DNA from 3 places in the Hyphomicrobium methylovorum genome. Region 3 is predicted to be linked to each of the others. Evidence: predicted binding sites of a transcription regulator. Region 3 holds the regulator's gene; each other region holds the start of a gene.
The links. The regulator LexA, encoded in region 3, represses DNA repair genes until DNA is damaged. The targets are predictions, from matches to a motif close to TGTTCNNNNTGTGTTCNG.

Region 1: a site for LexA is predicted at 3,768-3,785, ahead of DLM45_RS05755 (adenosylcobalamin-dependent ribonucleoside-diphosphate reductase). Genes of this name have one in related genera too.
Region 2: a site for LexA is predicted at 1,997-2,014, ahead of DLM45_RS13405 (ImuA family protein). Genes of this name have one in related genera too.

What each region holds. Positions count from the first base shown of each region.
Region 1 is NZ_QHJE01000001.1:1,167,961-1,177,890, forward strand. Features, by position in the region: gene hpt (hypoxanthine phosphoribosyltransferase) at 1-219, opposite strand, end outside; gene ftsE (cell division ATP-binding protein FtsE) at 390-1,046, shown strand; gene DLM45_RS05740 (cell division protein FtsX) at 1,030-2,130, shown strand; gene DLM45_RS05745 (YdcF family protein) at 2,266-2,910, shown strand; gene DLM45_RS05750 (lysophospholipid acyltransferase family protein) at 2,903-3,697, shown strand; gene DLM45_RS05755 (adenosylcobalamin-dependent ribonucleoside-diphosphate reductase) at 3,830-6,250, shown strand; gene DLM45_RS05760 (hypothetical protein) at 6,564-6,989, shown strand; gene DLM45_RS05765 (prephenate/arogenate dehydrogenase family protein) at 7,050-8,003, opposite strand; gene hisC (histidinol-phosphate transaminase) at 8,003-9,106, opposite strand; gene metX (homoserine O-acetyltransferase MetX) at 9,248-9,930, shown strand, end outside.
Region 2 is NZ_QHJE01000001.1:2,785,629-2,795,558, forward strand. Features, by position in the region: gene DLM45_RS13400 (Y-family DNA polymerase) at 1-1,320, opposite strand, end outside; gene DLM45_RS13405 (ImuA family protein) at 1,202-1,990, opposite strand; gene DLM45_RS13410 (tetratricopeptide repeat protein) at 2,133-3,023, opposite strand; gene DLM45_RS13415 (cytochrome c3 family protein) at 3,059-5,497, opposite strand; gene DLM45_RS13420 (hypothetical protein) at 5,497-6,342, opposite strand; gene DLM45_RS13425 (cytochrome c family protein) at 6,455-7,438, opposite strand; gene DLM45_RS13430 (2Fe-2S iron-sulfur cluster-binding protein) at 7,543-8,646, opposite strand; gene DLM45_RS13435 (multiheme c-type cytochrome) at 9,189-9,930, shown strand, end outside.
Region 3 is NZ_QHJE01000001.1:490,452-500,381, forward strand. Features, by position in the region: gene DLM45_RS02575 (PilZ domain-containing protein) at 1-65, shown strand, start outside; gene DLM45_RS02580 (MBL fold metallo-hydrolase) at 286-1,194, shown strand; partial or broken gene DLM45_RS16660 (DUF1499 domain-containing protein) at 1,286-2,104, opposite strand; gene pdxH (pyridoxamine 5'-phosphate oxidase) at 2,184-2,819, opposite strand; gene DLM45_RS02590 (hypothetical protein) at 3,070-3,438, shown strand; gene DLM45_RS02595 (hypothetical protein) at 3,479-3,622, opposite strand; gene lexA (transcriptional repressor LexA) at 3,922-4,659, shown strand; gene DLM45_RS02605 (ComEC/Rec2 family competence protein) at 4,653-7,013, opposite strand; gene gltX (glutamate--tRNA ligase) at 7,129-8,670, shown strand; gene gltA (citrate synthase) at 8,866-9,930, shown strand, end outside.

The DNA of each region.
Region 1 (9,930 bases), 680 kb from region 3:
CGACAGCGTCAGAAAATCGACCTCAGGGGTCAGGTTTGCAGCATGGAGTGCGCGCAGTAAATCTGCAGCAAAAACAAAGCTGCCCTTCAAAACCGGCACGACGAGGAGATTCTGGGGTTTGGCCGCGGCGATCTCACCGGCAAGTGTCTCAAGGCGGGCACGAATCTGGTCGGCGGAGTAAATCGTCTCGATGCGCAATTCAGCGTTCCTATCCGGCATGCAAAATCCTGCTGGTCCTGACTAAAGCCCCGGCCGGGGCTGGGTGTAAGGTTCCTGTGTACACGACGGCGCCACAATCGTAATCGATTGATCAAGCCGGCTAGCCCGTGTCTATACACGCTCGGAGCCCTCGAAGAGACCCGAAGATAACCTGCCAAGGCTGATTCCCCGTGATCCGATTGACCAATGTCGGCCTGAAATACGACAGCGGGCCGGATGTCCTCACCGACGTGACGTTCCACCTCCGTCCCGGTTCATTTCACTTTCTGCATGGCGAATCTGGTGCCGGTAAGACATCGCTCCTGCGCATGATGTTCATGTCGCTGCACCCGAGCCATGGCAAAATTCAAATGTTCAGTGAGGACGTTACGAGGGTCCGGCCGCAGAAGCGCGCGCAGATGCGCCGTCGCATCGGCATCGTATTCCAGGATTTCCGGCTGCTCGATCATCTCACCGTCTGGGAAAACGTGGCGTTGCCGCTTCAGGTCGTTGGAAAGAAGCCCGCAGACTACCGCGAAGACGTGACGGACCTTTTGCAATGGGTTGGTCTTGGCGATCGAATGTATGCTAATCCGTCTGTGCTATCGGGCGGAGAAAAACAGAGGGCTGCGATCGCGCGGGCGGTCATCGGCAAGCCAGAAGTTCTGCTGGCCGACGAGCCGACCGGTAACGTCGATCCGCAAATGGCGCGGCGTCTGCTGCGCCTGTTCGTCGAGTTGAACCGTCTCGGAACTTCGGTCGTCATCGCGACGCACGACCATCAACTTATGCGGCAGTTCAAAGCGCCGCGTATCGAGGTGCATAAGGGTCATGTCCGCATCATCTAGCCGCTTTCCCGGGCATGACGAGCCTGCGATCTCGGCGCAGGGCTATGAGTCCTATGATGACCCCGTGGACGTTCCGTCCTCGATGGCATACGCGCGCCACGACGGTGGCGGATATCCCTCCGGCAACGAAACGACGAGCGATCTTTATGTGCCCGCGCGCAAGAGCGACAACGGGCGCAAGATGAAGGTGACGGCGCCGGTGGTGCCGCCGGGCTCCGTGACGGGGCGTTCGCTGACTCTCGTTATCGCCATCATGTGCTTCCTCGCCTGCCTGACAGCGGGCGCCGTCTGGATGATCAAGGAATCGTCCGACGCCTGGCTTAAGGACATTTCCAGCGAAGTGACCGTTCAGGTCACGCCGCAGGAAAATGCCGATATCGAAAAAGCTGTGGCGGACGTCGTCAACTATCTCGAAAAGCAACATGGCATCGTTCACGCGCGGCCGCTGGGGCTCGAAGAATCCGCCGATTTGCTGCAGCCCTGGCTCGGCAGTGGAGACGCTCTCAAATCGCTGCCCGTTCCTCGGCTGATCGCTGTTGAAGTCGATCGCAATTCACCGCCGGACCTCACCGAAGTCGGCTCCGCTCTTAAACGCGATTTCAAAGGTGCATCGCTTGACGACCATCGGCGCTGGCAACACCAAATTCGCGCCGTCACCCGATCGCTGGCGCTTGGTGGCCTTGCCATTCTGGCGCTCGTCGGTGCGGCAACGACCGCCATCATCGTTTCTGCCACCCGCAGCGCCATGGCGTCCAACCGCGAGATCGTAGAGGTTCTGCATTTCGTTGGCGCGACGGACAAGTTCATCGCGCGCGAGTTCGAAAAGCATTTTCTGCGTCTCGGGATCAAGGCTGGCATTGTCGGGGCGACGCTTGCCATGCTCGTTTTCATGGGCATGCCTACCATCACCGAATTGCTCGGGGGCGGGGCCGTCAGTGCCGTCGAGGTGCAGCGGCTGATCGGTGCCGGGTCGCTCGATGCTCTCGGCTATATTATTCTGGGCCTCGTCGTGGTGACGATCGCGGGGCTGTGCATGATTACCTCACGCGTCGGGGTTTACCGCATCCTGAACGGCCGCCACTAACGGAGGCGCGGGACTGATGCGGGGGATTTTCGAGGCGGCCCGAATGGCCCAGATCGCACGGATCGGTGATAGAATCACCCGTGCGGATAGCTGGCGCACTTGCTTTTCCCGACGCCATCCCGCACCCATTTCGCGATGAGAACGATTTGGAAATGGCTCGTTCTGTTGCTCGCGGTTTCGACGGCGGCGCTGGCGTTCGGGTTCGTGATCTTCGCGGTGACTGTTACGCGCGACGATGCTAGCGGCTTGGATAAAGCTGACGGCATCGTGGTGCTGACTGGTGGCGAACTCAGAATGGAAGCAGGCGCCAAGCTGCTCGGCGAAGGCCGCGCCAAGCGCATGCTGATTTCCGGCGTAAACCGAAAGGTTACGCGCGAAGAAATGCGGCGGCTGCTCAACCTTCAGACCGATACTTTCAACTGCTGCGTCGACCTCGGCTATGAGGCGCTCGATACCGTTGGCAACGCGGATGAGACGCGGACGTGGGCAAAATCCAATGGCTATACGAAGCTCATCATCGTGACTTCGCGCTATCATATGCCGCGTAGCCTTGCGGAGCTGGCGCTGGCGATGCCGGGTGTGACGCTCATTCCCTACGCGGTGACGCCGCGGCGCGTGCCGGAGACAACGTGGTGGCTACACGCTTCGACGACGCGCGTGCTGCTTTCAGAATATCTCAAATATCTGCCAGCCATGGCGCGTCTGACCGCACAACGGGTGCTCGATTGGCGCGACGGGGAATCAGTGGCAGCGGCCGGACCGAAGCATGCCGATGGCTGATCAGACGTCTCAAGGTCCCGGCGCGGCCGTCATCATTCGTTCGCTGGTTTACGGCGGCGTCTTCTACATCGTCACCGCTTTGTATCTCGTGCTCGGCTCCTGGTTGCTTCTCGGGCCGCGTGCCTGGGCAATGAAGGGACTCGAGCTTCATGGGCGGACTGCGGTCTGGCTACTCCGGTTGATCTGCGGAACGAAGTTCGAGGTGCGGGGTCAAGACAATCTGCCGAGTGGCGGATGCCTGGTCATCGCGAAGCATCAATCTGCGTGGGATACGTTCGGGCTTGTGCCGCTGTTTCGCGATCCCGCAATCGTGCTCAAGGACGAACTGAAGTGGATCCCGTTCTATGGCTGGTTCTGCATCAAGTTCGAGCACATTCTCGTTAAACGAGAGAAGGCGTCGGCGGCACTGAAGCGGCTCATCCAGGATGCCAGGCAGCGTCTGAGTGCGGGGCGCGAGGTTGTTATTTTCCCTGAAGGAACGCGCACCATTCCGGGCGCTGCGCCGGACTACAAGCCGGGCTACGTCGCGCTGTATGAGGCGCTTGGTGTCCCCGCGGTGCCGATGGCGCTCAACTCGGGCCTCTTCTGGCCGCGCCGCAGCCTGTGGCGCTACCCGGGGACGATCGTTGTCGAGTTTTTGCCAGCGGTCCCCCCTGGCCTGCCGCGCGCAGAATTCCGCGGACGCGTTGAGCGCGATATCGAGGCGGCGAGCCGGCGACTTATCGAGGAAGCGAGCCGCGAGCCCAATCCGCCGCCGCTGGCGATCTCCGCCACGCAGGCGAATTAGCTGCGAATTCTCGAATATCGGCAGAATTTTTTGGGTTGTAGGTCGCGAAGGGGCTTGCGCATTTCTGACATAGAACATATAGTGAACAATCATTTGTGAATGGCCTTCGCGATCCCCATATTTGGACGTGTCATGCCCGTTTCTTCGCTCCAGCTGCCTGCCATTTCCGACGCCATTTGGCGGCGCAAGTATCGCTTTGCCGGATCGGCGGAGCGGCCTGCGGACGAAACCGTGGAAGACACGTTCCGGCGCGTAGCGGAAGCTGCGGCATTCGCTGAAAAGGGCGGCGAACGCGAGCAACAGAAATGGGCTGAGGCTTTCTACGAGGCGATGGCGGATTTCGGCTTTCAGCCTGCGGGGCGCATCCTCGCGGGAGCTGGGACGGATCGCAACGTCACGCTCTTTAACTGCTTCGTTCTGGGGACGATCCCCGACGATCTCTCCGGCATCTTCGATAGCGTCAAGGAAGCGGCGTTGACGATGCAGGCCGGTGGCGGCATCGGGCACGATTTCTCGACGCTTCGGCCGCGCGGCGCGGCTGTGAAGAGCATCGGCGCGGATGCGTCTGGTCCTGTCAGCTTCATGGACGTTTGGGACGCGATGTGTCGGACGATTATGTCGGCGGGTCAGCGGCGCGGCGCGATGATGGCGACGCTCAGGTGCGATCATCCCGACATTGAGGATTTTATCGCGGCCAAGGCGCAGTCGGATCGCTTGCGGAATTTCAACCTCTCCGTTCTCGTCACCGACCTGTTCATGGATGCGGTGCGGACGGGTTCATCCTGGGATCTGGTTTTCGAAGGGAAGGTCTACAAGACCGTCGACGCGCGGGCGCTATGGGACAAGATCATGCGCGCGACGTATGATTATGCCGAGCCCGGCGTGATCTTCATCGACCGGATCAACGCGCTCAACAATCTCTCCTATTGCGAGACGATCGCGGCGACCAATCCGTGCGGGGAGCAGCCGTTGCCGCCCTACGGCGCATGCCTCCTCGGCTCGATCAATCTTGCGCGGCTGGTGATCGATCCCTTTACGCCGAACGCGCGTATTGACGTTGCAAAGCTTGAAGCGCGCGTCGCGACCGCTGTTCGGTTTCTCGACAACGTCATCGATATTTCCCGCTACCCGCTGACGGCGCAGGCGGAAGAAGCGCGCGCGAAGCGGCGCATCGGGCTCGGTGTTACGGGGCTGGCCGATGCCTTGATCTTTCTTGGCCTCCCCTACGGAAGTCCTGAGGCGCGTGAGCGCGCGGCGGAATGGATGGCCATCATTCAAAACGGCGCTTATCGCACGAGTGCGGCCCTCGCCGCGGAGAAGGGACCATTCCCGCTCTACGACGCGCAAGCTTTTCTTGACCGGCCGAATATCGCGAAACTCGATCCTGATGTGCGCGCAGCTATTGCCGCGCACGGCATACGCAACGGCTGTCTGACGTCGATTGCACCGACGGGTACGATTTCGCTTCTGGCCGGAAACGTGTCGAGCGGTATCGAGCCGGTCTTCGATTTCGTTTTCCAGCGCCGCGTTCTTGGCACCGACCGCACGGCGCAAGAGGAAACGGTTGAAGACTTCGCGCACCGCTTGTTCCGCGAACGTCTTGGAGAGGAAACGCCGCTGACGCCAGCGTTCGTGACGGCGGAGACATTGCAACCCGCCGAGCATGTCGCCATGCAGGCGGCGCTGCAGCCCTATGTCGACAGCGCTATTTCAAAGACGGTCAACTGTCCGGAAGACATCAGCTTCGAGCGCTTTCGCGACATCTACGTCGAAGCCTATGATTTAGGCCTTAAGGGTTGCACGACCTACCGACCCAACCCTGTAACGGGCGCCGTGCTCTCGCGCGCGCCCGCGCCTTCAGCCACCGAGAGTTCTGCACCGGCACAGTCTGGCGTCACTCCCCTCGCCCACTCTTCGCCCGCTGATGCGTCTGCGCGATCAGGCGATGTTGTCTACATGACGAAGCCGCTTGAGCGGGACGCGGCACTCGAAGGCGTCACCTACAAAATCAAATGGCCCGCGAGCGCGCACGCGCTTTACGTCACCATCAACGACATCGTCCGCGACGGGCGCCGGCGTCCGTTTGAAATTTTCATCAATACCAAAAACCTCGAGCACTACGCGTGGACGGTGGCGCTGACGCGGATGATCAGCGCTGTCTTCCGGCGGGGCGGCGACGTGGCATTCGTTGCCGAGGAGTTAAAGGCGGTGTTCGATCCCGAGGGCGGGCGCTTCATGGACGGGCGATATGTTCCGAGCCTGCTCGCGGCCATCGGCGACGTTATCGAACAGCACTTGCACCATATCGGGTTTCTCGCAGGGGGCGAAGCGGACAGCGAAAATCTGCCCGATGCACAGCGGCGTTCAGCTTCGGCTTCGCCACTCATCTCCGAAGCCGGTGGACATCCGCAGAACGCTACGGTGGGTGCCGCCGGTGTACACGGTCCATCGCTCACGGGCGCGCGTGCTTGCCCCCAGTGCGGAGAGCGGTCTTTACGAATGATTGAGGGTTGCTGGACGTGCGCGAGCTGCTCTTACTCGCGATGCGGTTGACGCGCTGGCATTAACCTCAGACCGGGCACTCTTTCGTGTCCTTTGTCCGCTCTCGCCGCATCAACGCCGAACATTTTCCCGTTGAACGCCTCATGTGTTAGCGCGCGTTGAGAATTTCGGCCGCGGAACGCAGCCGGACGAGACAAAGCTGTGCACAATTTGAGTCGTTCTCAACACCTCATTGACCACGCCGAGCGCCGTCCCCCCGGCCCGTCAAATTTTCGATCCAAAGTTCACGATTCCTCACACTGGGGACGGTATCAAAGACTCAAAAGCAGTCTACGGCGGAATTCGCCGATCAGGGGTGTGCGTTATGAGTGCCGATATCATTTGGCTGGCCGATGTTCGTATGCGGCGTGAGGGTCTCGTGTCCGAGCAGGCCAGCGAGCCCGCGTCAGTGCCGGTTTCTGAATCTTCGCCGCGATTCCATTTCTGGACCGGCGCTTCGGGCAAGCGGTATGTGCATACGGTGTACAGCGTGTTCGATTGTCCGACGCTGGAAGACGCGAACTACATTCTCGTTCGCCGCTCGAATAAAGCGACACGCAGCGTGCTCGCGATTGGTCGTCTTTCCAATCACTGCGCGACGACGAACCTCGCTGAAATCCGTCAGCATGCGTCTTCACTGAACGCTGACGAGGTGCACATTCACCTGCTGGCTTCGACGCCGCAAGAAGCGCGTGCCGTCGAAACTGATCTCATCACGGCGCAATTTTCGATTGGGCCGCGCTCGGCCTGATCTCTTTGCTTGGCGCTGGCGACTCCGCCAGCGCTTTCACTCGTGCTTCGAAAGATGCGATCAGCTCGATCGCTCTTTCGTGCCGTGGCGGCCGAAGTCAGGCTGCGGCGTGTCCTGGCTCGCCTGAATGATGCCGCGCCGAACCGAGCGTGCATCCGTAAATGTCTTTTCCAGCATGTCTCCATCGCCGAAGCGAATGGCGCGCTGAAGGGCGACCAAGTCTTCCGAGAAGCGGCCGAGCATTTCGAGCACCGCTTCCTTGTTATTCAGAAACACGTCGCGCCACATCACCGGATCGGATGCAGCAATGCGCGTGAAATCGCGGAAGCCGCCAGCCGAGAATTTGATCACCTCGCTGTCGGTCACGCGTTCGAGGTGCGCGGCCGTATTGACGATGTTGTAGGCGATGAGATGCGGAACGTGGCTCGTTATCGCGAGCACGAGGTCGTGGTGCTGTGGCGACATCATCTCGACGCGTGAACCGAGCGCTTCCCAGAACGTGACGAGCTTCGCGAGTGCCGTTTTATCGGCTGTGTCGTCAGGTGTCAGAATGCACCAGCGTCCATCGAAGAGCTCGGCGAAGCCTGCTTCAGGTCCCGATTGCTCGGTGCCCGCAACGGGATGCCCGGCGATGAAATGAACGCCTTCGGGAATGTGCTGCCCGATTTCGCGCACGGGCGCGGCCTTGACTGAGCCGACGTCGGACACGATTGCGCCCGGTTCGAGATGCGGACCGATTGCTGCGGCGATCTTCTCGTACGTTCCGACCGGCGAACACAGGATAACGAGGTCTGCATCTTTCACGGCGTCAACCGGGTCCGCAAATGCCTGCGAGACGAGGCCCAGCCGAACTGCGGCTTCGCGCGTTGCGGCGCTTGGCGAACAGCCGACGATATCTCCCACAACGCCCGCCCGCCGCGCGGCGTGGCTGATCGAAGAGCCGATGAGGCCTATCCCGATGAGCGCCAGGCGCTTGAACATCGGCGTGGCCGGTTTGTTTTTTGCTTCACTCATCAGGCGGCGCCTTTGAGGTATTCAGCCAGCGCCGCGATTGCGCGGGTGTTGTCGGCTTCCGAACCAATGGTCATGCGAAGCGCGTTCGGAAATCCGTATGCGCCGACACGGCGTAGAATGACGCCTTTCGATTTCAGATGTTCGTCGGCACCGGCGGCGGTTTTCTTGCTGCCTTCCGGGAAGTGGAAGAGCACGAAATTGGTCACGCTCGGCGTGACCTTCAAACCGAGGCGCTCAAGATCGTTCACGACGCGCGGCAGCCATTCGTCGTTGTGGCTCTTCGCATGTTCCATGTGCGCGATGTCGGCGATCGCGGCGGCTCCAGCGGCGATCGCCGGGGCCGACATATTGAACGGCCCGCGAATGCGATTGAGCACGTCTGCCACGTTCTCCGGGCAGTAGGCCCAGCCGACACGCAGAGCCGCGAGCCCATGGATTTTGGAAAACGTGCGCGTCATGACCGTGTTCGTCGTCGTGGCGACGAGTTCGACGCCCGCTTCGTAGTCATTGCGGCTGACGTATTCTGCGTACGCTGCGTCGAGCACCAGGAGAATGTCGGGCCGCAGACCGGCGCGCAGGCGGCGCACTTCGTCGATCGGGATGTATGTTCCCGTTGGATTGTTCGGATTGGCCATGAACACAACGCGCGTGCGATCGGTTACGCGCGCGAGGATCTCATCCACGTCAGTCTTCAGGCCGCGTTCGGGCGCGATGACCGGCGTTGCGCCGTTGGTGAGAATGGCAATGCGGTACACCAGAAATCCGTGCTCGGTGTAGATCGCCTCATCGCCCGGTCCAAGGTAAGCGCGGGCCAAAAGCCCCAGGAGTTCGTCGGACCCGGAGCCGCAGACAATGCGCCCGGCATCAAGGCCGTAGCGGGCGGCGATTGCACGACGCAAAGCGGTTGCCTGACCGTCAGGATAACGCTCGAGAGACGCTGCCGACGACTGGAATGCGGCGATTGCGGCTGGGCTCGGGCCAAGCGGCGTTTCGTTCGACGACAGCTTCGCTGGCTCGACTGAACCCAACGTTTTACTTTCGCCGGGCACATAGGCCTCAATATCAAGGATTCCCGGACGGGCGATCGGAGCCGTCGTCACCATATTTTGAACCATTATGAAGAGTTGCGATTGGCCGCGCATTGATAGGGGCATCGGTACTTGAAATCAAAGTCTAATGTGACTTAATCGACGCTCGGTCCGGCGCACCGCCCGGCCCTTAACCCATGAGAAACCGGCCAATACATGAGCGCCGCACCGCCTGACGTTATTGCCTCGGTTGCCCGGCAACACTCGGAAGTGCACACGCCGTCGAGCCAGGTGGTGCATTTCGACGCGAGCGCGCCGCTGCGTCTGGCGTGCCAGCAGGATCTGGCGCCGTTTTCGATCGCTTATGAGACTTACGGCGAACTGAATGCGGACAAATCCAACGCCATTCTCATCTGCCATGCTTTGACGGCCGATCAGTACGTTGCCAGTCGTCACCCGATCACGGGCAAACCCGGCTGGTGGGCGAACATTATCGGGCCGGGAAAACCCATCGATACGGACCGCTTCTTCATCATCTGCACGAATGTGCTCGGCGGATGCATGGGGTCTACCGGTCCTGCGTCCATTAATCCGAAAACGGGAGAACCCTACGGGCTGCAGTTTCCCATCATCACCATCGGCGACATGGTGGAAGGGCAGGCGCGCCTGATGGATCACCTCGGCATCGATCAGCTTTTCGCGGTGGTCGGCGGTTCCATGGGCGGCATGCAGGTTCTGGAATGGGCATCGCGCTTCAAGGATCGCGTGTTCGCTGCCGTGCCCATTGCAACGGCGGCGTGGCATTCGTCGCAGAACATTGCGTTTCATGAAGTTGGCAGGCAGGCCGTTATGGCTGACCCGGATTGGGCCGGCGGAAACTATCACGCCGAAGGTAAGGT
Region 2 (9,930 bases), 2.3 Mb from region 3:
ACGCAATGGAGGTTCGCCCGCTTCTGGTGAGGTCCAGGAGGTTTGTGCTTTCACTTTAGCGAACATCGTATCGGCAGGGACGAGGCGATCCGCGCGCGAAGGGTTGTGCGTGTTCTCCGTTTCGAAGCGCAGCACGCGGTCGCGACCGAAACGGACGATGAGCCGATCAATGAGAGCGCCAACCGCTTCCATTTCCCTCATGCGTGCGTCTTCCATCACGTTCATCAGCGGCGATTGTGCAGCGATGAGGTTTTCGGTGATGGCGATGGTCAGACGAATGACATCGAAGCCGAAGCCTGCTTCGATCGGCTCGGCCAGCGTGTCGAGTCGTTCGCGGTAGAGCTTCAGGATCGTTGCAGCTTCGCGTGAGGGACGTCCGGTCTCGACGGTCAACCTGCGGACGTGTCCGTCGCTGCGGAAGAAGCTTGCTTCGAAGGTGCGGCCGCCTTCATCACGGGCTTCGAGTGCGCGCGCGGCTTCCGCGATGAGGTCTGCGAGGACAGCTTCAAGTGCTTCCGTTTGGCTCAAGGGCTCTGCAAACCGGCGCTCGACGGAGATGACAGGTTCCGGCCGAAGCGGCGCGAGGGGGGCGATTTCCTGGCTGAGCGTGCGGTGCAGTTGCGTTATGAAGGACTGCCCGAAGCGCGCGGCCAGAACTTGCGGCGGGCGCGCGGCGACATCGCCGATGGTTTTGAGTCCAGCGCGTGTGAGTGCAACAATCGTTTCCCGTTCCAAGCCTGCGAGCGCGGTAACCGGCAATTTTGAGACCGCGCGCTCGTCCTCTCCTTCGCGCACGATGGCGGTGCGGCTGAAGCGGGCGAGGGCGCGGGATGCGTCCGGCGTTCCAGCAATGGTGGCGCGCGCTTCGAAGCCTTGGCGTGCAAGCCAGTCTATGATTTCCGTTCGTAGACCCGCCTCACCGTTCCACAGATGCGCGCATCCCGTGACGTCAAGGATGAGGCCATTGGGATGATCGAACGCAACGGTGGGCGTATAACGTTCGCAGAGAAGCTCGAGGCGTTCGATGAGCCAAGCGTCAGCCTTCGCGTCTCTGTCGGCGACGGTAAGCTGAGGAATACGGGCACGCGCGTCGGCCAATGCAAGGCCCGGTGCCAGGCCCAGCCGCGCTGCGTGCCGATCGACAGCGAAGATCCGCAACGCGCCCTTCTCTTTCTCGACGATGACGAGAGGGCGCTGTGCTTCATCCGGCCCGGCGCCATTCCTGCGTCGCTGCAGCCGGTCGGCTGAGAGGAAGGGAAACCACAGAGCTAGATACCGGCGCGACGCTTTCTTGCGGGTCTTGGAAACATTTTCGGTCACGGTTCCACTCCACACGCCACTCATGCCCCGTCGTGCCGCCGCGGTGACGGAGCAAATTCAACTTGAAAGCAGGAAGCCCCGGCGCGTTCGCTTCGAGTGGACGAGAGGGTAGGGATTCAACACTCCAGCGTGTTATGGCGGCGCTTTGGCCGGGGGATGCCGCGGCGCGCAGCATGAAGATCGGGACGTTGGATTTCACGGATGCCAGTGACAAGCGTCGGCTCGCAGTGAAGTCGAGTGTTTTAGGTTCTCCCCAAAGCTCGATGATGACAGCGCCGAGCGCGGCGCAGCGCAGGGCTTGCTCACCCGCCCGCAGAACGCCTTCACCGTTGGGTGCGCGAACGAAAACGAGGCGGGCAGGGTCGAGGCCGAGTTCGGCAAATCCCGAGGCGCTGGGGCTGCCCGTTTCGCGGTCAAGAAACTGTTGGCGGGCCCATAGGATCGGCTTCGCACCGGCTGCCTTCAAAGCGAGGAGAGCGGCAAAACCCGTCGCGGCACCGAAGTGGACGGCAGCGCTGGGATAGACTTCGTGGACGCCTTGCCGGGCAAGTCCGCCGCCTGTCACCTCGTCGATCCGGCTGATACCGAAGGGGATGCGATCTACTGGATTTCCCGAGGGGCGCTCGCGTTCCAGGAGCTCCCGCAGAGCTGGAATGGTATCTGGATGCATGCCAAATGTTCCTATTTTGTTCTATAGAAGCATTCGGGCTAAAAATGTCAAGGGCGTGCACCTCCTCGGCTATGGATGCCGCTAAGCTGAAGGGAAAAACGCGAGCATTATCAGGTGTATTGCGTTGTTCGAAACGCGTCTTCTAGTCAGCGCCGACGTGGAGTTCGCGGGCCGCTGAGTTCACGCGCTCTTTCGCGGCGGGATCACCGGCGAATGCTTCCAGTGCTTTGGCCAATGCAGCTTTTGCTGCTGTCTTGTCGCCGAGCGTCATGCGCGATTGCATCAGACGCACCCAGCCGTCCTCATCGTTCGGAGACGCTTCAAGCCGCTTGGCCAATCGGTCGACCATTCCGCGGATCATGTCGTCGCGCTGGGCATCCGTGTTTTCCTCGGCTGCCATGTTGCCGGGATTTGAAAGCGGCGTTTCACTCGCAGTCTGCGCTGCTTTTGCTGCCTCAAGTCCTTTCTGAGCTTCGACGTCGTTCGGATCGATCTTGCGCGCCGTCTCGTAGGCCTTCTCAGCATCCGCCGCTTGCTCAGTATTGAGGTATGACCAGCCGAGCATCTTCCAACCCTTCACGTCGCCGGGCTCTTTTTCGAGGCGTGCGACAAGCATTGCAATCATCGTATTGACGTCAGGCAGGCTGGCGGCGTTCGACGCGGTCGACATCGGCGCTGCGGAATGGGCGTTTGGATCGATCTTCTTCGTGAATGCGCGCAGAGCATCCAACGCGGCTTGATCCGAATTTTCGTCCACGTCATTTGCGGTGCTTTCCGCAATCGGAGTCGACGCGCTGATGGTATCAGCGAGTTCACTCAATTCGGCCATCGGAATTCGCGCGAAGCTGTAAACGGCAATCGCAGATATCAGAACCAATACGAGACCAGACGTGCGGGCGCCGGTCGCAACCCACCGTCTCACAAGTGCCAAGACCGGCCGGTGTCCATCAATGTTGAGGCGCAACGACAGCAGCGTGATCGCCATCAACGTGGCAGCGGTTCCGGTTACGACCGATACGTAAAGCTGCGTCATGTCCAATCTCCTGCGAAATAGTTTGACGGACTTGCCTAAGGCGTCGGGATCCTGGTGCTCATGATTGGTGAGGTCACACCGTTCACATGATACTTGTGGCAGGTGAGGCAATCTTGCCGAGTCATGTTGCTCTGGTGACAGGTCTGGCAGAGTTCCTTTTTCACTCCGCCGAAGTTCGATGCAAAAACGTGCGGGTTGCCCTGCTCGTAGCTCTTCAGATAGGAGCGGTCTTTCTCCAGGTCGTGGCAGGTCATGCAGCCGCGATTTTCAGTCATGCTGAAGTGCGGTTGGTGCGCGAACGTCGTGAACCTTCCGCGTTTTGTCTCGGCCGATGATTGAGCGAAATTGACGAGGCGTCCCTTGGTTTGAATGTCGTCAACGCTATGGCATTTCGTGCAAGAGCCTTGCGCGTCTTTGCCGATGAGTGACTCAAAAACGGCTGCCGCCGGACTCGCATTACCCTTCGGGGCTTGGGGGCCGGTTATGAAAAGCCACGAGTAGATGAACCTGTCTTTATGTCCGGTCGGCCGGTAGAAAATCGCATAGTCCTGCCGATACCAACCGCCATATTGGGCCCAGCTTTCAGGATCGACGCCACTGTCGATGCTGATAATCGGTGTAGCCTGCGTCTGGGTGTTGGCTGCCGTGTCTGCGAAAGACTTTGCTCCCGGTACAGATAGATCCGGCTCTGCTGGTTTCTTGATGCCTTTGTTGAGTGCCTTGATTTCGCGGCGCTCGCTTTCGTTCGGGTAGAGCAGATCGTCCGACTGGTCGGCTGATTTCGCCGGAGTCTGATTGTCGGCTATCTGCGTCGGCTTTGCCTTGCTGTTCGACATCACTGGATTTTCAGCGTCGCTTTCGGTGTCGACTGCTGGAGCCACGCTCTTGAGACCAGCTCTCATTGCCGGAGGTCGCTTTGCGGCAGAAGACGTATCTTTATCTGTGTCGTGCTTGCTGCTCGCGGTTTCCGTTTTGCCCGCTACCAGGCACTGGCCGAGGATGCGGATTGCACATGGCGGGGTATCCAGTTTGTTTGCTTTATTCGCAGCCTTTTGAGATCCAGCCTCATCACTAGTGTCCGCTGGCGATGTTTCATCATGAGCGCCGGGTTCGTTATTCGCCGTGTTGCTTTTCTCGGGTGCGTCCTCAGAAACTGCAACGGCCGGTGTGGCTTGCGGTGCCATTGCGATCCAACTGCTGTCTTTTTGATCGCCCGTGACACGCAGATTGGCCATCTCGGTTGGGAGATTTGGCAGCCACTGTTGTTGTGCGCTGACGAGCACGTCGCGTGGGATGCTCGCGGTGAGTGCGGTTACGAGATCCGTGCTGAGTTTTGCGCCGCCAGAAATATTGAGATCGGCCAGAACGTCTGAACCTTTTCCGAGGATCAGAGAATTGAAAAGAGATTTGATTTCCCAAACGAGATTTGTCACCGCTGCGATCTGGCTGTCTTTCGCGCGCGAAAGATCCTGAAGGTTTAAGCTGCCGGTCGTTTTGAGAATTGCTCTGCCACGCGCGGTGCGGCCGATCATAATCTGCATGAAGGGCGTGAGCTCGGCTTCTGACGTGCTCGGCCACTCGCCGATCGAAGCTTTCTTGTCTTTCAGCGATTGCATGTCGATGCCGGGTAGCGAGAGAAATGCGATACCTTTCGGGCCGGTCGCTCGTTCTTTCCCGGTGATCTGGTCGAGATGGCACGCCGCACAGGTTTTTTCGAACGGTGCGACCGCCATGATGCGTCTGTCGTCGCGGCTGTTGTGGCATGTCGAGCATGTGGCGGGGATGAGGTTCGCGCGATCCTTCTTCGCGACTTCGGGATAGTGTTTATTGAAATGCTCCGCGTGGTCGTAGACGATGCGTGTGCGTCTTTTAAACGGATATCCATCGAACTTTGGATGCTGGCCATCGAAGCTGTCGAACTTCACGACGTGGCACGAGCGGCATTGCTCATTCGAGATTTTATTCAGCTTGAAATTGGCGCCTTGGTGCTCCTGGTGACACGTCGCGCAGGAAAGCCCGTGTGACACCATTTCATTGGTTGGAAACGCGATGCTTTGAGCGCGCGCGGATGCCGGCACGTTCGATACAACTTTCATCAGTCGCGCAGTGCTTTGCTTCAGCACATCGACAGAAGCTCCGTGGGGATTGAATGCCGTCTCCGGCATGTTGTGACAGGTGAGGCAGGCCTTGCTATCGGCGTGTGGTTCCCCAGGAATGAGACCTTGAATCCAGCTCACCTTTCCGTTGCCGCTCTGCGCGTGGCAGCCGTAGCAATTTTTGATGCTGCTATGGGCGCTCGTCAGCGGACCGGGCATGAGAAGCTGCGTGCCGTTTGAGAGAATGAAGGCCAGGCTTGCGAAAGCGAGGGTTCCCAGTGCCGTATATTTTGCAATCCGATCGCGCAGCGATTGCGGCTTGGCTGGCGCATCCCGCTTCAGGAGACGGAAAGCTCTGCTCCACAACGGTCGCTGCATCACCACGCCCCCGACGAAAAGGCATAGACGACGAGGACATGCAGTATCGTCATAACGACGAGCGAATATGTGATCGGAACGTGTATGAACAGCCAGCCTTTGGTGAGGCCAAGATAGACACGCGCGAAATCCAACTTGTCCTTATCGATGACGAGACTCTTGATCGCGGCCAGCTTCTCTTGGCCTCGCGCATCGACGTACCGCGATAGGTTATCGATCTCGTGGGTCAGTTTTTTAAGGTGGTGCTGGGATCCGATGAGGTGCGCAGTGGCGTTGCGCGGACCTTCAAAGAAGTCTTGCAAGTGTGTGGTGTAGAGGTCCGCGATCCAGGCGTCGTGGGGTGGCGTGGGCAAAGGAAGCGCGGGTTCGTCCTGGTCGATTTGCGCTACGGTCATTTGGATGTCGCGTGCGAGATCGGCACGCAATTCTGGGATGCGATCAAAGGTGACGCGGTCCGGAATTTCGCCCTTCGCGTGAAGCCACCAAGCGAGATAGGTGCCGAAGATTCCACTCAGCGTCACCAACACGAGGGCGGCCCATAGCATCCATTCGAAGCCGCTGTCCGGGAGTGAAAAATCAGTGTGCGAGAGAAATGCGGCGATGAGCAAATAGCCGAGGAAGATATGGAATTTTTGCCAGCGCCTTGCGGATTTGGGTGACAGACTTTCCGTTTTGATAGCGATGTGAAAGCAGACTTGGAGGCTCATGCCGCCGGCCAGTACCCAGCCGTCGAAGTAGCGCGGGTCGCGAAGCCCGTTGCCGTAGATCCAGACGAGCCAGAACAGACCGACGGATATCGTCGCAATCGAAAGCGCGAGTAGACTTCGGCTTACGAAATAGCCCAAAGCGCGCTGAGATTTCGCGATTGGCCCGCGCGGCGAGTGGTTGCTTCTTGACGCCACCCATCGCGGCATTTGTTTCCCCGTCAGGCCCATGCTGCTTGCCCCTCGACTATGTTCAATGGGGTGCGCTTACGTCGGCGGCGGTTCTTGCGGCGCCTTTGAATTTGTCCGGTCTGGGAATGAAGCTGTCCAAACCGGACATTGTGCTGCCGTCGTATGTCTCGGTGATGCGCTCGAGGAGTTTGGAGATGCCATCTGCTGCAGCCGTCAGGCGACTTTCATTGTTCAGCTTCAATCCAGCGGAATGAGAAAATTCGACGATCTTCGAAATTTCCGGGACATTCGGGGCGGCTTTCGCTGCCGCCGCGAGCAGCTTGCGCGCCCGGTCGACGCGTGACGCCATTTCGAATGCATAGGGCTTTCGTTCAGTCGCTTTGCTGAGCGCGCGCAATGCGGTTTCGAGTTCGACGCCGAGACCTACGAGATAAAGCATGCGCTTGCGCGCTGCGTTTGCCGGCACATTCTCTTTGCCCTTGGAGTGCCAAGTGTTGTGCCGAACTTCGCCTTGTGACCAGGACACGAGCTCAAACGCGCTGCCGGCATGATGGCCGCCTTTGTTCACAAGGTCCTCGCGCGGCACGACGTGGCAACCATAACAGTTCTTTGCAAGCTGATAGATTGCGCGAGGCCGGATCATTCCTTTGGAGTCGGCCTGCTTCCAACGCTCTTGTGCCTCCGTCTTACTTTCTGTCTTCGCTGTTTTGCCGCTGTAACTGCTGTGGACTTTGATCCAATCTTTCGCAGGGCTGTGACATGACTCGCATGAGATGCCTGCGATTGCTTCTTGTTCAGTCGTCTTCTGCTGCACAGTGAAATGGCAATCACGGCATAAGCTTTCTGACTTGATGCGCCGTACGCCCATTCGTTTCGCAATCTGGCTCGCTTCGAGATCGCGCGGCATGTTGCGGAACGTGCTGAAGTGATGCGAGCCCTTCCAAGCCGCAACTTCCTGCTTGTGACATTCGGCACAGACGTTCGGGCCGACCGTCTTGGTCGGATCAGATGCAGCGGCGCTGTAAGCGGCAAAGCCGAAAATCATCAGCACTCCTGAAAGTTTCGTCGCGAGCGACCGCAGTCGGGTGTTGCGAGAACCGAGATGTCGGATTGTTCTATTCGTGCCCACGGCGACCAGTCGCGCTCCGCTCAACGATCGTATCCTGCATCGGCAAGCGTATGCGGCAGTATCAGGTCGTTGCTGTGCATGCGCGTGTAATCATCAATGCGTCGGCGTCTCGGCTGACTTGCAGGCTCCGTGAGCCGTCGCGCGGCGCGCGCGAGCGCACCTCGTTGTACTGGGTCGGCGGAGTTCGGCAGGAAGGGATCGGCGTAGCAAACCGCGCCGATGCGTTCGGCGATCTCCTTGATCGCATCGACCATTCCGGGTGCGCCGCAGGCATAGAGGACGTCGGTTGGAAGCAATCGCGGCAGATATTCCGTCGGCCGACCCTGCATCACGACGTTGGTCAAGCTTTGAGGTGTGCTGCAGATCGGCGCGACCATGACATTCGGAAAGCGCGCGAGCTGTGCAAGTGCCGGAGCCATATAAAGCGACTCGATCGTGCGGCCGCCCGCGATGATCATCATTCGGCGTTCGGGATTTTCGCGAAGTGCCGCGACGGCGATAGACCAGATCGGCGCGAACCCGGTATTGGTGGCGACGAGGATCATCCGGCCGTCGAGATTGGGCCGGAAGTGCGCCGAGCCATAAGGCCCGGCAACTTTCACTCGATGACCAACCTTGATGTCTTTGCCAAGAGATGACGTGACGCGTCCGCTCTCCATCCGCCGGACATGAAGCCAAATAGAACGACTTTTCGAATTGCCACGAAGGGGATGGGTAAAGCTGAACGGGCGGCTCGGAAAGCCGTGAAAAGTTATCTGGGCGTACTGTCCGGCGTGAAAGGGGAGTGTGCAGTCTGTCGTGATGCCGACTTCCATTACGTCCGGCGATAGCGGCAACAGTGAACTCAGTACGCCTTCAATCGTACGCACGTCGGATTGCTGACGCGTCTCTATCACCACGTCGCTGAGGATTCGGCACTGGCAAGCGTGTACGATTCCGGACTCGACGCCTTTTCCGCCCTGCACTTTGCCAGATACGAGGCGTACGCAGCACGTGCCGCAGTGTCCGGCGCGGCAGCTGTAGGGCAGGTCTACGCCGTTGTTCAAAGCGACGTCGAGCAGTAACTCGCCATGCCGGGTTTGAAAGCTGCTCGCATTTACAGTGACTTGGTGATGTCTCGACATTACGCAATCCTACAAAGATATCGAGTGACGCTCCTATGGAGCGACGGGAGTTTTCGCCGGAATTGGAACTCGGGCGAAAGGCATTTTTCTCGCTAATCCGGCATCATGGTCAGATAGTGGTTCTTTGAAGAGTTTTTTGAAAATGCAGAAATGCTAAATTGAATTTGTTGAGATCGACGGATGGCGTGACGAATTAAAAGGAAAATGGAATTAGGCTTATGAGCAATAGATATATATTGTTCGAAACGCGCTTTTTGATTTCACGAATTGCCTCGATAATACAAGGTTTTGTGGCGCGCCCAAGCATGGCTCGGCGGATTTTTGTTGGATCTTCTGGCAGAGTCGTCATTTCGTTTTATTTCAAGATGTGAGCTCGGTATTTATTCCGGTTTTGCCGAAAGGTCGGCCATATCGCGGCCCATTTTCGAATATCTTTAAATGATCAGGCATCAATCGTTTGTATGGCCGTTTATCTTCGTTCTTGGCCTCGATACCTGGATTGATATGCCGCCCTGACATGTATTGATTACAGGGATAAGGCAATGAAGCGATTATTCAATTTTGCGATTGTCTCTTGCGCGGTCGTGGGCGTGGGCTCGATCTGTGCACCCTCGCTTCGTCAGGATGCTATCGCCGGACCCGGGGCGGTCGATCAATCCGAAATACAGCGCCAGCTGATTATTACGCATACGGGACAACCCGATGCGTCAGCGGCTGCCGGTAAAGACGAAGCTGGTATCTCTGTCAGCGATGAAGCGTTATCGCTCTATCCGACGGCTGCCCAATGCGGCGAGTGTCATAAGCAGATCTATGATGAGTGGTCGTCGTCGCAGCATGCCTATGCGTCGATCTCGCCGATGTTCCACAAATTTGAGCAGAAGTTCACCTCAATGACTCAGGGGACGGTCGGCACGTTCTGTGTTCGCTGTCACCAACAGGTTGGCACGCAGCTTGGCGAAAAGCGCGAAACGCCGCTATGGCAACGTAGCCAGATTTCGCGCGAAGGCGTGACGTGCATCACATGCCACAGGGTCAAGGAGCAATATGGCAAGGTCAACGGCGAGCGTCGCGTCGAGCCGGGCAAGATCTACGAACCGGTTTACGGAAGTGGAGAGAAGAGCGCGATCAAGAATGTGCGCGCCAATAAGGAGACCTATTCCGTTAAAACGAGCGCCAACGGTCGCGGCAATGACATTCACAAAGGGATGATCAAGAACGATCAGATCACGAAGTCCGAGTTCTGCGTCAGTTGCCATCAGGTGGCGGTGAATCTTGGGATCAAGC
Region 3 (9,930 bases):
CACAGAGGGACGCGAGCCGAGCACAAGCCGAAAGCTGCTCCGATCCGAATGGACCCCGTGCGTAGGCACGCGCCATCGTGGCTTTTGCGCAATCCGATTGAAATCCAGATGCTTTCCTGCCCGCACAATGCGCGCGGCGGCATCGAGCCTGCTTGCAACCTCCTCGTGATTTGTTAGGCACTGTGCCGGCTGGTATTTGCCGTGCGCCGAATTTGGCCTCAGGCAAATGCGGACTCGGCGCACGCTGGTCCGTCGCCGCCGCACCGGAGGTTTGGAGGCAATCGCTTGGCCGCACTCGATTTCAAGACCGATATGGCCTTCGCCTATGGCGAACCTTCGCCGATGGGTCGGGGGATCTTGCGGATCGTTGCCAACAATCCTGGCCCGTTCACATTCAAGGGCACAAACAGCTACCTCGTCGGCTCGACGTCACTCGCCATTATCGATCCAGGCCCGGATGATGCTGACCATCGCGCGGCCATTCTGCGAGCCGCTGGCGGCCGACCGATTACGCACATTTTTTCAACGCACGCCCATCGCGATCACGTCGATGGTATCTCCAAACTCAAAGCGGAAACCGGCGCGATTGTCGCCGCCTATCCACGCGATTCTGATGCCAGCAGGATCGCCCTCGCGGATAGTCCATCGGGCAGCATCTTCGTCGACTATGGGTTTCTTCCCGATATTCCGCTGGCTGGCGGCGATAGCGTCTCGGGAGAGGATTGGACCCTGACGGCGATCCATACGCCAGGACATGCACCGGATCATCTCTGCTTTGCGCTTGCGGACCGGCCGATGCTGTTCTCCGGCGATCATGTCATGGCGTGGAATACAACGGTGGTTGCGCCGCCCGAAGGGCGAATGGTCGATTACGTCACGTCGCTCGAAATCTTGCTCGATCGCCGGGACGACGTTTTTCTTCCCGGTCACGGCGGCCGCATCTACGACCCCCAGCGCACTGTGAAAGCGTACCTTTTGCATCGGCGCTGGCGGGAGCAATCCATTCTCTCCGCGCTCTCAGAAGGCGCCATGACTATTCGTCGAATTGTCCCCGTGGTCTACCAGAACCTCGAACCGAAGATGCTCCCGGCTGCGACGCTTTCCGTTCAGGCCCACGTCGAATTCCTGCGCGAGAAGGGTCTGGTCGCCTGCGATCTGCCTTTGACGCCGGACCGCGAGCTTTCGGCGATTTGACCTTGTTTTTCTCCGCCTTTGCCTTGCGCGCCGCATCCTTCTCTGGATCCGGCACGGACGCTTCGTAACGCGCCGCAATTTCTTTCAGCAGACCGCGCACGCGTTCGGCATTCCGGCCAAAATCGTTCTGTCCGTAGCGGGCAGCCGATCGCACGTCGATGCGCGAGGATCCTTCTCCGGCAAGAACGCGCACGACAACGTCGTCGAAAAGCCCGAGGATGAGCGAGTGATCGGAGAACTCGATAAAGCCCGGTGCGTTTTCCTCGTCCTCGGGCGGGAGTTCCAACGTCGTGCGATATTTCAGTTTCGTCAGCGCCTGCAGCACGATCTCGTAAGATTCATCCGTCGAGCGTGGAAGAACGAGGCTCTTCAAGTCCGGGTAGTTCTGGCGTTGTAGATCCGCGACGCGCGCACCTGGATAATCCGTCGGGTTGGCTTTCGCGTCGCGCGCTTCCTTTGCGTCGGTGAAGTCAGGCGGCTCGTTGACGTCCGTTGAGATGTCGCTGATTTCGGGCCAGCTCCAGCTCAGCACCCAAAGTCCCGCGGGGATCGCTAACAGCATCAGCGCGACAAGCGCACCGCAGACGACACGCGCCGTTCCCTGGCGACCCGTGATCCAGATATCGAGCCCTGCGAAGGCTGCCATCACGAGGGCCAGGATCGCACCGGCGATCACGGCCGCAGCGATCGTCATGGCGACGGGCGTGGCAATCATCGTCAAGCGATGCAGGACAGCCGTCACGAGAGCGGCGACAGCAGCGAAGATCGCGAGGCGGCTTGTCCAGACGGCCAACGCCAGCGGCGGCTGACCAGCGGCGTAATAAACCCGCGTGGATTGGACACGGTCGCGCGGGCGCCGCTTTCTAGGCCGTTCCTGCGCAACGCTCTCCGTCAACATTGCCGGTCCCATCCCCCGTCGCGGCGTCTTTGAAACCCATTATCCCGTAGCGGCCAAAACGGAGCTTTTTTGCGATGGCTCCGTCGGACACTCAGGGATAGAGGCGTGTCTTGTGCCAGGAATCGTGCGGCGCGTCGCGGCGAAAGACAATCCGGTTATGCAGGCGGTAGTCGCCGGCCATCCAGAATTCGATTTCGACCGGCACCACGCGGAAGCCACACCAGTAAGGAGGGCGCGGCGTCTCACCCTCTCCGAACTTCGCTTCGTAGTGCTTCACCTTGGCCTCGAGCACCTCGCGCGACGATAGCGGGCGCGATTGCTGCGAGGCCCATGCGCCAATGCGGCTTTGGGGATGGCGCGTGGCAAAGTACCGGTCGGCTTCCTCGTGGGACACGAGAGAGACGGCGCCTCGAATCCGGATCTGGCGCGACAGCGATTTCCAATAGAGGAGCAGAGCTGCCTTTTGCGACGCAAGCAACTCGCGTCCCTTCGCGCTTTCGATGTTCGTGTAGAAGTGAAAGCCGCGCTCGGCGACATCGGGTTCGTCGACACCTTTCAGCAGAACGGTTCTGACGTTCGGCAGGCCGTCCCCATCGACCGTCGCCAGCGACATGGCGTTCGGGTCTACGCTTTCGGATTTTTCAGCCTCAGCCATCCAGACGTCAAATAATGCGAACGGATCATCCGCAGCCGTAAAGTCCGGTTCCTGCCCGCTCGCTTCAGTCATGCTCTCACTGCCGCTCATGTTGCCTACTCAATCATTGATTTTAACGCGTAACGACGCCTGAAAATAGTACAGCGCCCCCGCGATGTTCAGATCGCCTTAACCATAGCGAGTCACACTCGCTTCGTCGCCCTGTCGGCGATTGTTTGTAGCGGTTGCGTCAGAGAGTCGAGTTATGTCCTCAAATGCGTCTCTTTTTCCCCTTGCCGCGACTGGCGCCACAGCTGTCGCGTTAGTCGCGGCCATTTTCTTCATGAGCGGTTTCGCGAGAGCCGCTGAGCCAGCCGCCGCGGCGCCGAATTGCCCCGCGGTCAAGGATGAGCGCCCGTTGGCGCCGTCCAAACTTGCGATCGCCCCTCCCCCGCTCGACGAGGTCGATGAATATGCGGCCCTTGAAAGCGTGCAGTACGCGCTGACCCAGGTTGCCGACGGTTCGAGCTACGTCTGGCATCGTGCCCACGGACGCCTCTCAGGCCTCGTGAAGCCCGTCTCCTCGTTCAAGGATACGCACGGCTCTGTTTGCCGCCACGCCGTTGTGGTGCTTAGCGGAACCGACGTGACCAAGCGCACCGAGATCGTGGCCTGCCGCCTTCCCACCGGCATCTGGCAAGTCTCGGGTTGAGGGTGCTGGGCCTTCGCGAACGGTCGAGGCCAACGGCGCTTTAGTGCCGGGCGGAGCCGTGGGTATGGACGCCGGGGAGCATGTGGCGTGATCCGCGTTCGTTGCCGACGATGGCGTTTGCGACGACCGTTCCGATAACGGTCACGATGATCCCGATGACGATCTGCGAAAACCAGCCGCGCATGTTCGATCCCCGTTGCGTTGACGCGCGATAGCGCATGCCGTGGGTTCAACAACCGTCTCGGCACCTGAAATCCGTCGCGCGAATGATGCGCAGCGCACGACGAGCGCCTCTGTACTCAGTCTCATTTTTGCGGGTGTGGAAAACTGCCAATTGCCCCGACTTGCGGAACGAGACAAGAACGTGTAGTGTACAGACACGATATGTACCGCGCATGTGCTTGCGTTTCGATGGGTACGCAGGTTGCGCGAATAGCGCCTGCCAAGCTGACAGACTGCTCAACGGGGGCGAGAACTCACTCGATGCTGACTGAAAAACAGAAAGACCTGCTGCTGTTTATCCATGGACGGATGCAGGAGCGCGGCGTTCCTCCCTCCTTCGACGAGATGAAGGACGCGTTGGATCTACGTTCCAAGTCCGGCATCCACCGGCTGATCACGGCACTGGTCGAACGTGGTTTCATTCGCCGCCTGCCGCATCGGGCACGCGCTATCGAGGTCATCAAGCTACCTGACAACCAACCGGCCGCTTTCGCTGCACCAGCGCCGGCCGCCGCTGCAACGCCCCAGCGCGGATTTCAGCCTAGCGTCATCGAAGGCTCCGGGCCGCCGCGGAGCAGTCTTGGCTCCACGCCTCCGTCACATGTCATCGACGCGCGCACAGTTTCGGTGCCGGTCATGGGCCGCATCGCGGCGGGTACGCCCATTAGTGCCATTCAGAATCATACCCACGACATCGCCGTGCCACCCGACATCCTGACCAACGGCGAGCATTTCGCGCTGGAGGTCAAAGGCGACTCGATGATCGAGGCCGGTATTCATGACGGCGATACGGTCATCATTCGGCGGTGCAACACGGCCGAGAATGGCGACATCATCGTTGCCCTGGTCGAAGGCGAAGAAGCGACGCTGAAGCGGCTGCGCAAAAAGGGCTCGACGGTTGCGCTCGAAGCGGCGAACCCCGAGTTCAAGACGCGCATTTTCGGGCCGGACCAGATCGACATACAGGGTCGGCTTGTCGGTCTTATGCGGCGCTACTGAAATTCGCCCTCGTCCGCGTCGTGCTCTGCTTCGCCGGGATCATCGTAGTGTCCGGCGGACGGCGGCGGGGACCTGGCGTCGGACGGGGCTCCTGCGTTTCCGCTAACGGCCTCGGTCTTGGATGTTTTTGAGCCCGGGCCGTTTGCAATGTTGGGCACGGGCAAGGTATTCGATGACGCCGCGCCTGCCGGTTTGAGCCTTGCGCGATGCACGGCGCTGCGTTCCGGCGTCGGGCTCCAGGGGCGGACGCCACGGCGGGCCGCCACCGTTTCGAAGCGCACGCGCACTTCTGGATTGTTGCTCTCCTGATCGAGATAGAGTGCGTAGGCGCCGTTGCGCCAGCGGTCGAACACGTCAATGACGGTCGCGGGTACGGCGCATTCGGCGGGCTTCGGCGTAGCGAGAATAAGCACGTCGGCATTCAAGCAATCGTCAGGAACTGCGGCCGGGTGCCGGGCAACGGCGATCGTTGCGCCTTTGACGCGTGCGGTGCAGCCGACGCTGTCACACGTGAACGCCGACATTTTCTGAACTTCGGCGGCGCTGCGTGAATCGCCGTCGTATTCAAGCCAGCGTTCGAGATCGTATTTCGCGTTCTTCACCGGAAGCGCCGAGAGGCTGCCTGATGCGTCCCGTACGGCGACGAGCGTTCCTTTCTGCGCGACAAAGATATCGGGACGTCGCATCCAAGGCGCGATCATCACGCCGATAACTGCAATGCCGACGCCGAGCAGTCGCAACCGCGTGCGCCAAAGCGCAAGCCACATCCCGCCCGCAACCATCAACGCAAACGAGGCGAGAGAGATCTCAGGGAGATGGCCGACCGCACCCGGCAGCGCGCCGACGTAGTTTGCGCACCACGTCATTCCCTGAATGCCCCAGCCCATCGGCACCAGCCCCAAACCTTCCAATCCGAGCGGCATGAGAAACATCGCAACGAGTGCCGCTGGCATCACGAGCAAGTTGCAGATGGGGATCGCGATCATGTTCGCGAGCACGGCGTATTGCTGGCTCTGATGGAAATTGTAGGCGGCAAACGGCGCGACGGCGAAACTTGCAATCAGCGTGGAGGCAACGATCCCGGCGAAGAACCCACCAAGCCGCAATACAGGATTTGGGCGCGCGCGCGTTCCGGCGAACCGGCGCAACAGTTCATGCGAGGCGATGAGCGCCGTCACAGCCGCGAACGACATCTGAAACCCAGCGTCGAGCAAGCTCTCTGGAAACACCACCAAGATCAGGAAGGCCGCAAGCGCGACGTTGCGCAGGGCGAGCGCGGGCCGATCGATCAAGACAGCACCGAAGATAATCAGGATCATCAGCGCTGAACGCACGGTCGCGAACGCGCCGCCGGAGATCGCGAGATAACCGATTGAGCTGAGTATGCCGCCTGCTGCTGCGATTTTCTTGATCGGCAGTGTCAGCGCGACACGCGGAATGGCGGCAAGCATCAAGCGCAATGAATAGAAGACCGCGCCCGCCGCGATCACCATATGCAGGCCCGAGATCGACAAGATGTGAAAGAGGCCCGAGTTCTTGAACGCGTCGTTGGTCTCAGCGCTGATGCCGCCGCGTTCGCCGGTGATGAGGGCCAGTGCGATTTCCCCGGATTCGTCGGGCAGCACTGCGCGGATTTTTACGGCAATCGACTGGCGGATATTTTCAATGCTGCGGCGATACCATTCGGAAAGGCTGCCGGTTTCGGCATGTGCCTCGATCGCGGGTGCCGCGAATGCGTATCCCACAGCTCCGATGGAATCGAACCAGGCCGTGCGTGCGTAGTCGAAGCCTCCGGGCAGTGCGGGGCGCGCCGGAGGCGAGAGGTTTGCTTTGATGCGAATGCGGTCACCGGGCGATGCGAGAACGCGCGACGACATCGTCCGGATGCGCACGACGGCGGGCGTCATCTCCGCCGATACTCCGGAGATTGCCGGATCTCTGATCGTCAGCCGCTGCCCGCGCGGCGTTTTCGCTTCGACCATCACGACGGTTCCGGTCACTTCGACGTTGCGCATCACCTTGGTCAGCACCGGCGCGCGCACCCATTCGGCTCGCAGCTTGGCGATGAGGAATCCGGTTCCCGCCAATATCATTGCTGTCAGAAGAACCGATGCGAGTGTGCCGCGTACGGTCACCGCCCGCAGAATGAGCATCAGCAGAAGCGGTACGGCTGCGACGAAAATGGATGGCTCGGCAGGCATTGCGAAATAGGCAGCGATCCCTGCGCCGAGACATACGGGCGCCCAGAGAAAGAACTGCTCACGCTCACGATCGATCGCTGCCGCCAGGAAGCGCGGCGTAGTCTGCGATGGTGCAGCCATCGACTCATCGATGCCGCGCGTTTCGATCGACATGATCCCGCCCGCCGTTCAAGGCCCGGGCAGTTTCCCCCGCCCCCTTAACTTGTCAGCCCCTCCATGCTACGAGCGGTCTGAAAATCCCTCAACCTCCGTTTAAGCAAAAGGTCCAATGGCAGAGACCCTGAATTCCGACGCGCCCGTTGTTCGCTTTGCGCCCTCACCAACCGGATACCTGCATATCGGCGGCGCGCGCACGGCGTTGTTCAACTGGCTCTATGCGCGCGGACGTGGCGGAAAGTTTCTGCTGCGCATCGAAGATACGGACCGTGAGCGGAACAATGAGCAGGCCGTTGCCGCGATACTGGATGGCCTCAACTGGCTTGGGTTGACGTGGGACGGCGAAGCCGTTTCGCAATTTGCACGTGCCGACCGGCATCGCGAGGTTGCGCAGATGCTCCTGGAGCGTGGTGCGGCTTACTATTGCTACGCGTCGCCCGCCGAGATCGACGCCGCGCGCGAAAAGGCGCGTGCTGAAGGTCGCCCGCATATCTTTCTATCACCCTGGCGCGACCGCGATCCGAGCGAAGCACCGAAAGACGTGAAGCCGACCGTCCGCCTGAAGGCTCCGCGTGACGGTGAGACGATTGTTGCCGATCATGTGCAGGGGCGCGTTGTATTTCCCAACAAGGATCTGGACGACCTCATCATCCTCAGGTCCGATGGGAATCCGACGTACAATCTCGCGGTCGTCGTCGACGATCACGATATGGGCGTGTCGCACGTCGTGCGCGGCGCCGATCATTTGACGAACGCCGGCCGGCAGACGCAGATTTATCACGCACTCGACTGGGCGGTGCCGGAGTTCGCGCATGTTCCGCTCATTCACGGCGCGGACGGCGCCAAGCTCTCGAAGCGGCACGGCGCGCAGGGCATCGAGGAATTCCGCGCGATGGGTTATCTGCCCGAGGCGCTGCGGAACTACCTCGTGCGGCTTGGCTGGAGCCATGGCGACGACGAAATTATTTCGACGGACGACCTGATCCGCTGGTTTGATATCGATGACATCAACAAGAGCGCCGCGCGTCTTGATTTCAAGAAGCTCGACGACCTCAACGGGCATTACATCCGCGCGGCGGCCAACGAAGATCTGATGAACCATGCGCGCGAGATGCTGCGCCACATGGATGTGAAAGCCCTTTCCGCCACAGCAACCGATCCCAAGGCGCCTTTGCGTTCCGACGTGGCTCTTGCGCGTGAGATCGAGCGGCAACTTCCGGATATTTCGACGGGGATGGAGCTTGAAGCGCGTTTCGCGGCGAAGGGTTGGGAAAAATTTGCGCGTGCGATCCCCGCGCTGAAAGAGCGTTCGAAAACACTTGCGGACCTCGTCGGCGGTGCTCTGTTCATCGTCGCCGAGCGGCCGCTGAAGTTTGAGGACAAGGCGGCGAAGCTCCTGAACGATGAGGGGCGCGCATCGAACGGCTCGGTTCACGAAATTCTATCCGGCATCGAGGCGCATAGCTGGAATGCATCCGCTCTCGAAACCGCGATCAAATCTCACGCGGAAGCAAACGGGCTGAAGCTGGGCGCCGTTGCGCAGCCTCTCCGCGCCGCATTGACGGGGCGCGCGGTTTCACCGCCCGTCTTCGACGTGCTGGAAATTCTCGGTCGTGAAGAGTCCCTGGCGCGCATCAACGCAACCAGCGCGTGAGCCGACCGGACAAGGTTAATACTGCCGTAACGTCTCGGTTGCCGCAGTGCAAAAAAACCGTTAGACCGGCGACGTGCGAACGATTTTTGGTTCGGGTTTAAGTCGTTAACGGTGTCCCTGCACGACGCGAACCGCCGAAGCGGAGAACTCGGGAAAACCCCGTTCCGCCCGGCTCGAAATCCAGGCGAGGTGGCAATGAGCGATCGCGAAACGAATGGTGCGGGCTCGCCCGGCGAGGCGACTAGGCAGCACGCGACCCTGACTATCGGCAACGAGCAGTACGAGCTCGACGTTCGGCGGGGCACAATCGGTCCGGACGTGGTCGACGTCGGCAATCTCTACAAGCAGACCGGCCGTTTCACATACGATCCCGGCTTCACCTCGACAGCCAACTGCAAAAGCTCGATCACGTTTATCGATGGCGACAAGGGCGAGTTGCTCTATCGCGGCTATCCGATCGATCAGCTTGCTGAAAACACGAATTTCCTCGCCGTCTGCTATCTGCTGCTCTACGGCGAGCTTCCGACGAATACCGAGTTCATAAACTTCCGCCGCACCATCACGAACCATACGATGGTGCACGAGCAGATGACGCGCTTCTTTACCGGCTACCGGCGCGACGCGCATCCAATGGCGGTGATGGTCGGCACCGTTGGCGCTCTGTCGTCGTTCTATCACGACTCCACCGATATTACCGATCAGGAGCAGCGCGAGATTGCGAGCCATCGCATGATCGCGAAGATGCCGACCATCGCGGCGATGGCGTACAAGTATTCGATCGGGCAGCCGTTTATCTATCCGCGCAACGATCTCGATTACACGTCGAACTTCCTTCAGATGTGCTTCGCGGTTCCGAGCGAGCCGTACATCGTCAATCCGATTATTTCGCGCGCGCTCGACCGCATCTTTATCCTGCATGCGGACCACGAGCAGAACGCCTCGACGTCCACGGTGCGCCTCGCCGGGTCATCTGGCGCAAATCCGTTCGCGTGCATCGCGTCGGGCATCGCTTGCCTTTGGGGTCCTGCACACGGCGGCGCCAACGAAGCGGCGCTCAACATGCTGAAGGAAATCGGCTCGGTTGACCGCGTTCCGGAATTCGTCGCCAAGGCGAAGGACAAGTCCTCGGGCTTCCGGCTGATGGGCTTCGGCCATCGCGTCTATAAGAATTACGATCCGCGCGCGAAGGTGATGCAGAAGACGTGTCACGAAATTCTCGACGCGCTCGGACATCGCGACGATCCGCTGCTGAAGATCGCG